DNA from 4 places in the Paenibacillus sp. Y916 genome. Region 1 is predicted to be linked to each of the others. Evidence: riboswitches for the same ligand, from Rfam matches in the RefSeq annotation. Region 1 holds a riboswitch; each other region holds the start of a gene.
What was found. Region 1 has a riboswitch for thiamine pyrophosphate ahead of AC1TO9_RS04575 (phosphomethylpyrimidine synthase ThiC). Riboswitches for the same ligand answer to the same signal wherever they lie in the genome.
Positions count from the first base shown of each region.

Region 2: linked by a shared signal. The riboswitch ahead of AC1TO9_RS13410 (ABC transporter substrate-binding protein) and the one ahead of AC1TO9_RS04575 (phosphomethylpyrimidine synthase ThiC) in region 1 are both predicted to bind thiamine pyrophosphate.
Region 3: linked by a shared signal. The riboswitch ahead of AC1TO9_RS21205 (ABC transporter ATP-binding protein) and the one ahead of AC1TO9_RS04575 (phosphomethylpyrimidine synthase ThiC) in region 1 are both predicted to bind thiamine pyrophosphate.
Region 4: linked by a shared signal. The riboswitch ahead of AC1TO9_RS06835 (thiamine phosphate synthase) and the one ahead of AC1TO9_RS04575 (phosphomethylpyrimidine synthase ThiC) in region 1 are both predicted to bind thiamine pyrophosphate.

Region 1 is NZ_JBXCJA010000002.1:101,518-103,716, forward strand. It holds gene AC1TO9_RS04560 (hypothetical protein) at 20-274, opposite strand; gene AC1TO9_RS04565 (CAP domain-containing protein) at 483-647, opposite strand; gene AC1TO9_RS04570 (hypothetical protein) at 625-753, opposite strand; gene AC1TO9_RS04575 (phosphomethylpyrimidine synthase ThiC) at 755-1,003, opposite strand; TPP riboswitch at 1,104-1,213, opposite strand; gene AC1TO9_RS04580 (O-antigen ligase family protein) at 1,296-2,199, opposite strand, start outside.
Region 2 is NZ_JBXCJA010000005.1:150,610-152,808, forward strand. It holds gene AC1TO9_RS13400 (glycoside hydrolase family 65 protein) at 1-444, shown strand, start outside; gene AC1TO9_RS13405 (pyridoxamine 5'-phosphate oxidase family protein) at 501-920, opposite strand; TPP riboswitch at 1,067-1,178, shown strand; gene AC1TO9_RS13410 (ABC transporter substrate-binding protein) at 1,279-2,199, shown strand, end outside.
Region 3 is NZ_JBXCJA010000014.1:4,654-6,852, forward strand. It holds gene AC1TO9_RS21200 (ABC transporter permease) at 1-289, opposite strand, end outside; gene AC1TO9_RS21205 (ABC transporter ATP-binding protein) at 270-1,070, opposite strand; TPP riboswitch at 1,165-1,268, opposite strand; partial or broken gene AC1TO9_RS21210 (glycoside hydrolase family 9 protein) at 1,585-2,199, shown strand, end outside.
Region 4 is NZ_JBXCJA010000002.1:551,332-553,530, reverse strand. It holds gene AC1TO9_RS06845 (ribosomal maturation YjgA family protein) at 1-368, shown strand, start outside; gene AC1TO9_RS06840 (immunity 53 family protein) at 365-652, shown strand; TPP riboswitch at 773-876, shown strand; gene AC1TO9_RS06835 (thiamine phosphate synthase) at 1,025-1,651, shown strand; gene thiO (glycine oxidase ThiO) at 1,668-2,199, shown strand, end outside.

The DNA.
Region 1 (2,199 bases):
CGGAACAATCTATCTCTAATTAAACAAGCTTATTCCACCAAGGTATCATTTCATATACACATAACCCATCGTGTTCTCCAATAACCTTCATATCACTTGCTTCTTCTGCCGTATAGCTTTGCACTTTTTCAGTTGTTTCAACGTGATATGTCTTTCCTGATAAGTTTGATACAACAATATAACAATCTTCATGGCTTTGAGCATCTACCGCAAGTAAATCGGTAGGGATTCCTGTTACGACAACCACTGCATTTTGAGCTCGTTCTTCTGTCAAGATGATATTCCCCTTCTGTGCCTATTTATAATAGATCATGATTTAATATCATAGCGGTGTAAAGAAATTCTGTGTGTAATATATATGATAATCACTGGAACTAATACCAAGTGCAACACCTACACCCAACGTTTCAAAAGAGGACTAAAGTAAATTGCTTCGATGTCCCGAAGAATTTAGCCAACCAGAGTACGCATATATCACTTTATTATAGCCTGCTGAAATAGTTACGCAACGCCATGTCTTGGCTATGATCTCTGGCTGCATTCGCCGCAGTGTTATTCCATTCTAGAACATTCAGCCCGTTTCGTATACGTACAACATTCGTCAGATCAAATATTTGAATAGTTTCATTTATAAATGACGCTTCCACCCTCTTTTAATTCGTTCGCTTTATTCAATAGGCCATTTCTTATGGTAGCCTGTTCCTCTTGTTCCTTCTGTCTAGTTGAATCTCGAATATCATGAGAAATTCGCATGCTACAGAACTTCGGTCCACAGATGGAACTGATCACGCCAGCGGAATTCGAACCGAGCTTTAGATAGTGCATTATCACGGTCCTGTGCTCCCTTATGCCCTTTAGCTAAATCAGCAGCTTCTTTAATCCACGATAATCGATTGGGATGCAATCCAACACGAATATCTGGACGAGACCCCATTACATACACTTTTTTACTTCCTGGAAAAGCTGATAGATTAACAGATTCTTTCTTCATTTCGCTTGTCATTTCATTTCCTCCTATAAGTAAGGTGATTTGATCAAGCGGAGCAAATTCTATTCAACAAGCAGAAAAAAGACCGCCTCAGAGAAAGAGGCAGTCTTAAATAGACAAATAGAACTCCATTTCCTCCGCTGGCATTACCCAGATCAGGTTTGACGGTCGATAGTTGATCACTATCCTCTCAGCCTGGCACACCAAGCTCCCGTTACGATGTAATTGTTAGTTAATGTATAACGAAGTAACAAGATAAAGCAATACTAAATTCCCAAATGACCATCTAGATACATTCAACAACCTTTTAAAGTTTAAGCTGTAAATCCGCGATTTCATCAATCTGTGCGGCTTCCGCAGGATCAGCCGCAATCAGACGGTCATAAACGACCTGATCTGGGACACTGTTATTCTTCTTTAGTGCAGCCAAATACCAACGAGCAATTTCACGGTTTGTTGCATTGGTATAATCTTCGCTCAAACCAATCTGTAGCGTAGCTATAGCCGCTTCCAATTGTTCAGACATAAATTGTATTTTGCCTGTATTCAGTGCTACAGCCGGAGCAACCGTAAGCGACCTTCCTTGCAGTTCTTCAGAAGATAGAGTCTTCAAATATTCCAAATCCGCCAGTACGTGGCTGTAGGCCTCAAGCCCAATGTTGAAATTAGCTTGCTTGTTAACACTGTCTTTCTGTGTGTGAGCCACCTGCCCCAGATCATAAGAGCGACTGATGAGAGCGCTGTACCAGTCCATCTCCCAGAGATTCTCCCTGTTTATGATATCTGCGTAATTCTCATTGAAGCCACGCTTCAATGTAGTAGCGGCCACTACAGGTTCTCCTAACATCAGCTGTATTTTACCCGTATTCAGAGCGATGGTCGGAGTGATGGAGAACGGACGTCCCTGCATCTGCTCCGGAGGGAGTGTCTTCAAATACTCCACACCGACCACAACCTGTTCGTATGTCTCGAGCCCTGTATTGAAATACTCCTGTTTCAGAACATCATCCTTGAGGGTATGTGCCTGGTCTCCCATCGCAAATGAGTGTCTAATCAGTGCATCATACCAATCAATATCCCAGACGAACTTGTTGGCATTGTCACGATAGACCGCCTGAGCAAGGTCACTTTGCCCTTTAAGATCATAGTAAGCTGCTAACTGCGTCAGCAACTGCTTGTTGTAAGGCTCGTCCTTAAGGGCGCGCATCAGC
Region 2 (2,199 bases), on a different contig from region 1:
CGTAACTTCGATTTCTACGAGCCTCTTACCGTGCATGAGTCTTCCTTATCTCCTTGTGTGCATTCGATTCTTGCTTGCGAACTGGGATATAAAGAGAAAGCTTACGAGATGTATCTTCGCACCTCTCGCTTAGATCTCGACAATTATAACAATGATACCGAAGATGGTTGTCATACGACGAGCATGGCTGGTACTTGGATGTCTGTTGTTCATGGATTTGGAGGATTGCGTGTACGGAATGGTGTTCTACACTTAAACCCATTCAACCCTGGACATTGGAAGTCATTCTCGTTCAAAGTCATGTTCCGTCATTCGCTCCTAAAAGTAACCGTTAGCGAGCATGATGTGACCGTTACGAATGAGACGGAAGTTCCTGCTAGTGTGAATGTTTACGGTAAGGATTACACCGTCAATGGATTGAGTCATATCCAAGTCGATCTATAATATATATGAAGAGACCTCCACAATCCGCAGCCCGGATGTGGGGGTCTTTTACTACTTCAGGCAATCCACTTTCTTTGCTTTCCATCCTTATCCGTATACAGAATATTTGCGAGTTGGATATCAAGAATGACATAATTAGGGTCACTTGGTCCGTCAAACCATTCCTTTAAATCATCATTCCAACATTTTCGCTTCAAACTATCATCTGTGCTAATCGAACAGGTTCCTTCCATCTCAACTACCTCTTTAGTCCCTCCGATTTCATACCCTATCAGCAAAGATACGTTTGGATTATTCTTCAACTCCTCTACCTTATGCGTTCTCCGATCGCTTACCAAATGAATGCTCAATCCTTCATTATACAACATCATATATCTCTGCTTTGGCTTATTGCCTTCAATAGTTGCCAGAGAACAAATCCTATTGTTGTCTAAGATCTTCGTTATATCCTGCTCTATTATCTTGTTGTCCATCATGAATGGTATTCCCCTTCCTCTTGTTGAATGTACTTAAACCATATGATTTATTGTACCCACCTATTAAAATACGAATCAAGATTTGAACAATTCCTAGCTGGACACCCCCAGCATAGTCGATTATAATGACGTAGAATGCCTTAACTTCATAAGTACAGGGGTGCTGGAATTGGCCGGCTGAGATTGTGTCCCACTAGACACTGACCCTTATACCTGATCTGGATAATGCCAGCGTAGGAACGTATCTGATATGATTATATCCATATCTATCTTGCGCCTACATGCGTCCCGATTACGGGGCGCTTTTTTGTATACGAATAGGACATGGAACAACCAGTCCAATAGAGGAGAGAGCAGAATGAGCAAGAAAAGAGCAATGTCGTTACTATTTACATTCTTACTAATACTCGTAATAGCGGGTTGTGGAGGAAATAAGAATGAACAAAATGCACAGACTAGTAAGAAACTACAAGACGTCAAAATTGTCTTAGACTGGACTCCTAATACTAATCATACAGGTCTATATGTAGCGAAAGATCAAGGATATTATGAAGAAGAAGGTCTTAATGTTGAGATAGTCCAACCAGGTGCAGGCGGAGCCGATACGATGGTCGCTTCAGGGGCCGTACCTTTTGGAATAAGCTATCAAGAAAGTGTGACACTAGCTAGAACACAGGACGTCCCGCTCGTCTCTATTGCCGCAGTCATTCAACATAATACGTCCGGTTTCGCCGCACCCGTAGATCGAAACATTAAATCACCCATGGACTTTGAAGGTAAAAGTTATGGAGGTTGGGGTTCGCCTGTAGAAGAGGCTATCATGGGCTCCATCATGGAGAACGAAAAGGCGGATGTTAAGAAGGTTAAGATGATCAATATGGGTGATGCCGATTTCTTCACGGCGGTTAAGCGTGATATCGATTTCGCATGGATCTTCTATGCATGGACAGGTATTGAAGCAGAGCTCCGCAATGATCCAATCGACATGTTATATGTTAAAGATTATGCTGCGGAACTAGACTATTACACGCCTGTCATTGTAACGAATGAGAAGCAGATCAAGGATGATCCTGAATTAGTCAAAGCTTTCCTCAGAGCAACAACGAAAGGCTATCAGCTAACCATTGATAAACCAGAAGAGGCTGCTAATATACTTAGTAACGCAGTTCCTGAGTTAGATAAGGATCTTGTTCTCGCAAGTCAGAAGTGGCTTAGTCCACGTTACACAGACGATGCCCCTCGTTGGGGTGAACAAAAAGTCGAAGTATGGCAGGGCTAT
Region 3 (2,199 bases), on a different contig from region 1:
CTTTCTCAAGTGGACGCGAAATATGCATACCTATAGCTAGAATAACGCCCCCACTAACAGATAATATAAAACCCAACATAACCTCCTTTAAAGTGGCGATTAAATGCCGACCGATCAATAGATGCCTATGTTCAAATAATGCCCGGGCAATCGAGGTCGGTGAGGGAATAATAAAGGAAGGTACCCAGCCTAAAGTGACAACCGATTCCCAAGTCAGCAGGAGTAGTGTTAAAAGAAGTACAAACCATCCATAATCGTGTGCCCAGCGTTTAAAAAGGCGTATTCTCATGTAATCGTCGCTCCAAGTCTTGCCTCAATTGTATAAAGTGAGGGTCATAGTTCATCTCGTAGTGCCTTGGTCTAGGTAAATTAACGGTCATTTCTTCTATACCTTGAGGACTGTCATGGGACATGAGGTAGATGCGATCACTTAATAGAATGGCTTCTTCCAAATCATGTGTAATGAAAAGGACAGTCTTATGTAGATCATCCCAAAGCTCTAGTAACCAACGATGCATCTCTCTTTTGGTCATTGCGTCAAGTGCACCAAAGGGCTCATCTAATAACATCAGATCTTGCCCTGTTACGAGTGTTCTGAGAAAAGCGACACGTTGTCGCATTCCACCTGATAATTCATCCGGATAGGCATGTTCATATTTCCCTAGACCGAAACGTTCTAGAGTGAACTGAATATCTGCTGTGATCTTCTCTTTATTGCGCTGATCCAGTTCGCGATGAAGTTTTCGATTAAGCTCCCATGGGAGTAAACAATTGTCTAGAACGGTTCTCCAAGGCAGGAGTAGGTCCTTCTGGGGCATGTAAGCCACTGTCCCTAGACGATTGGATGTTCTTGTGCCATGTATATATATTTCTCCGTCCATAGGCTCTAACAGTCCTGCAATCAGCTTAAACAGAGTGCTCTTCCCAGAACCACTAGCTCCTATGACAGAAATGAATTCACCCGCTTGAACATTCATAGACAGTTCCTGAATAATAGGGGATTCGTTCGTACTTGCAAAAGAGTAAGTTAAATTTTGTAATGATAATATCACGGTGATCACCTCGCTCATTGTAAATAAATAAAGACCCAACCATTTCCGAAAGGAAATGAGTGGGTCAAAAAGTTCATTCAGGCAAATAGGTGTGCAAATATATGCATGAGTTGAAGATTTCGTTCCACTTCCCTCCGCTGGTATAATCCAGATCAGGTTCCAAGGGTCCGGAACTTCGCGTTCCATCTCAGTCGTTAGACTCCCCTAGTGAAAAACAAGGTCTTATTTAATTGATAACCTATTTAATATAACACAATTTACAAATAAGTATAGACTCTATTACATTGTAAAGCTAATTTAGATTTTTGATGTGAAGATGTACGGAGCGGTTTATTGAATAAAAGAATAGAAAAATAATTATTTTATGTAAAATATAGTATTATTAAATTTATTATGGTATATTTTTTTACAGGACCAGTGATGAGAGATCTGGGCGCCATGGACAGCGTGTCCTCAACTTTGTAGAAATGAAAGTGAGGTGAAGGCTGTTTTTTGTTATGCGAATTAGCAAATAAGGAGGATGAAATCTGACATGAATGTATGGATGAAGAAAAAAGGAATATTATTATTAAGTTTTATGATTGCGCTTACATTTAGTTGGGATGGGGTATCTCAATCTAAATTGGCTGAAGCAGCTTCTACGGATTATAACTATGCTGAAGCTCTACAGAAATCAATATATTTCTATGAAACTCAACGCTCTGGTATTCTACCGGATAGTAATCGTGTGGAGTGGCGGGGAGATTCTGGGCTTCAGGATGGGGCAGATGTTGGTCAAGATTTAACTGGTGGTTGGTACGATGCAGGTGATCATGTGAAATTTGGTTTTCCAATGGCATATACGGCGTCAATGCTTGCTTGGTCTGTATATGAGTATCGGGAAGGCTACGAGCAAGCAGGGCAGCTTGAGGAAATATTGGATAACATTCGTTGGGCCACGGATTACTTCATGAAAGCCCACACTGCACCGAATGAATTATGGGGACAAGTTGGAAATGGCACGAGTGACCATAAATGGTGGGGACCAGCGGAGGTCATGGTGATGGAACGCCCAGCCTATAAGATTGATGCGACTCATCCAGGATCGGATTTAGCAGGAGAGACAGCCGCTGCCCTTGCATCTGCATCAATCATATTTAAGTAGAGT
Region 4 (2,199 bases), 450 kb from region 1:
TATTTCTATTCTTTATAGTAATGACTTTAGGAATTTGTTCGAGGACCTTTTCAGATGTATTACCCTTATTTGTATCACGACATTTCGGAGATGCTTTGTGGGCAAGTATGGTTTACTTCGGTTGTCGGATATTGTTCTTACAGCAAAGATTACTTGTGTCTGTTTGTTTAAGTTTAATCTTTAGCTTTAGTATTGAATTCAGTCAGTTATATCAAGCGGATTGGATTATTGGAATACGATCAACACTATTGGGAGCATTAATATTAGGAAAAGGTTTCTTAGTCATTGATTTAATCCGATATGTGGCTGGGATCGCTTGTTCTTGTATTATGGATTATTACTTGTTTAACCGAGGAGGAAGAAGATGAGCAACCTGAAATGGTTAGAAGGTTGGTATGAGAATCATTGTGATGATGAGTGGGAGCAGACCCATATTTTGAAGATTGAATCGATAGACACTCCCGGATGGAGATTAACGGTACCTTTACTTGAGACTGAATTAGAGGGAAAAACGTTAGACGAAATTATTATTGATCGAGATGATCATGATTGGGTGAGATGTTGGATCAAAGATGGATATTTCGAAGGTGCAGGTGGATTGAGAAATTTAGAAGAGATGATACAGATCTTTAAGGAATGGGCGGAAAGCTAGCAGAGAGATACCATAAAAATATCTTAATGGGGAGTTCGTGGGGTTCTCAATTTCAAAGAATCTAAAAAAAGAGATTCTAAAGTTCCAATAATTGTGTTAGTATGTATCCAATTGAATACGTTAGATCACTAGGGGTGCTATTTGGCTGAGACGGAATGTGTGATTCCAAACCCTTTGAACCTGATCTGGATTATACCAGCGTAGGGAAGTGAGCTTGAGCTTTGGTTAAGATATTTTTGTATGCGTATATGCGTATATACGTCTGCATTCTTTTGACTATAGTTATAGGCCACCTTCTATTGCAGAGGGTGGCCTTTTCGCTGTTCCATCTTATCTGAGATTCGTCATACGAGAAAATAGGGAGGGAGTGCGATGTCAGCACGAGAATTACATGTGATCTCGAATGGTCAGTCTGAGTTAGAACACTTTGCAAGGATTGCGGCACTTATTCATCCTTTTGTAACGGCATTTCATATAAGGGAGAAATCAAGTCATGCAGCTGAACTTTGGGCAGGGGTATTGGCTTTAAGAGCAGGTGGAGTACCCCTTAGTAAAGTGATCATAAACGACCGAGTTGATGTGGCTTATGCCGCTGGAACTGGGGGAGTCCAGTTAAGCTACCGTAGCCTAGAAGTGCAGGCAGTGAGGAAAGCTTTCTCTGAATTGCGAATAGGACGTTCTGTTCACGATGTTCAAGAGGCAGTGGAGATGAGTGAGCAAGGATCTGATTATCTAGTGTTTGGGCATATCTTCCCAACAGCTTCTAAGCCCGGACAGCAAGCTAGAGGAACGAAGAAGTTAAAGGAAGTGGTGAAAAGTGTTCCTATTCCAGTTATTGCGATCGGAGGTATTAAGCCCGATCATGTGCAGCAGATTGTCGCAACTGGAGCAGCAGGTATTGCAATATTATCAGGGATTACTGCAGCAGATGATCCGTTAAGTGCAGTACACAATTATCGAGAGGCATTGGATATGAAAGGTTATGCTAAAAAAAAGTAGGAGGTTATTGACTAGAATGAAACAATTGGATGTCATTATTATCGGTGGCGGTGTTATTGGGAGTTCAATTGCCTATTATATGTCTGCGCGGGGAATGAAAGTTATCTTATTAGAGCGAGATCGCTTGGGTAGCCAAGCTTCGAGTGCGGCAGCGGGTATGCTTGCTGTACAGGCAGAGATCACTGAAGCAGGCCCGATGTTCGAGATGGCGCGTGCCAGTCGGACGTTATTTCCACAGCTAGCGAAGGATTTAAAGGACTTGACTGGAATAGATATCGGCTTGAAACGCAAAGGGATGTTTCGGCTAGCTGCAACTAAGGATGATATGCAAGAAGTTCAGCGTATTCTAGCTTTTCAAAAGCAAGTGGGAGAACAAGCGGAGTGGTTATCTCAAGAGCTGGTAGGACAACGTGAGCCCAAAATATCCGCAGATATAGAGGGAGCAATGTTCGCAGAAGAAGATAGTCATGTTGATGCACCTGAATTATGTCTTGCATTGGCGAAGGCAGCGGTAGTACTTGGAGCAGAAATAAAGGAATTTACTGAGG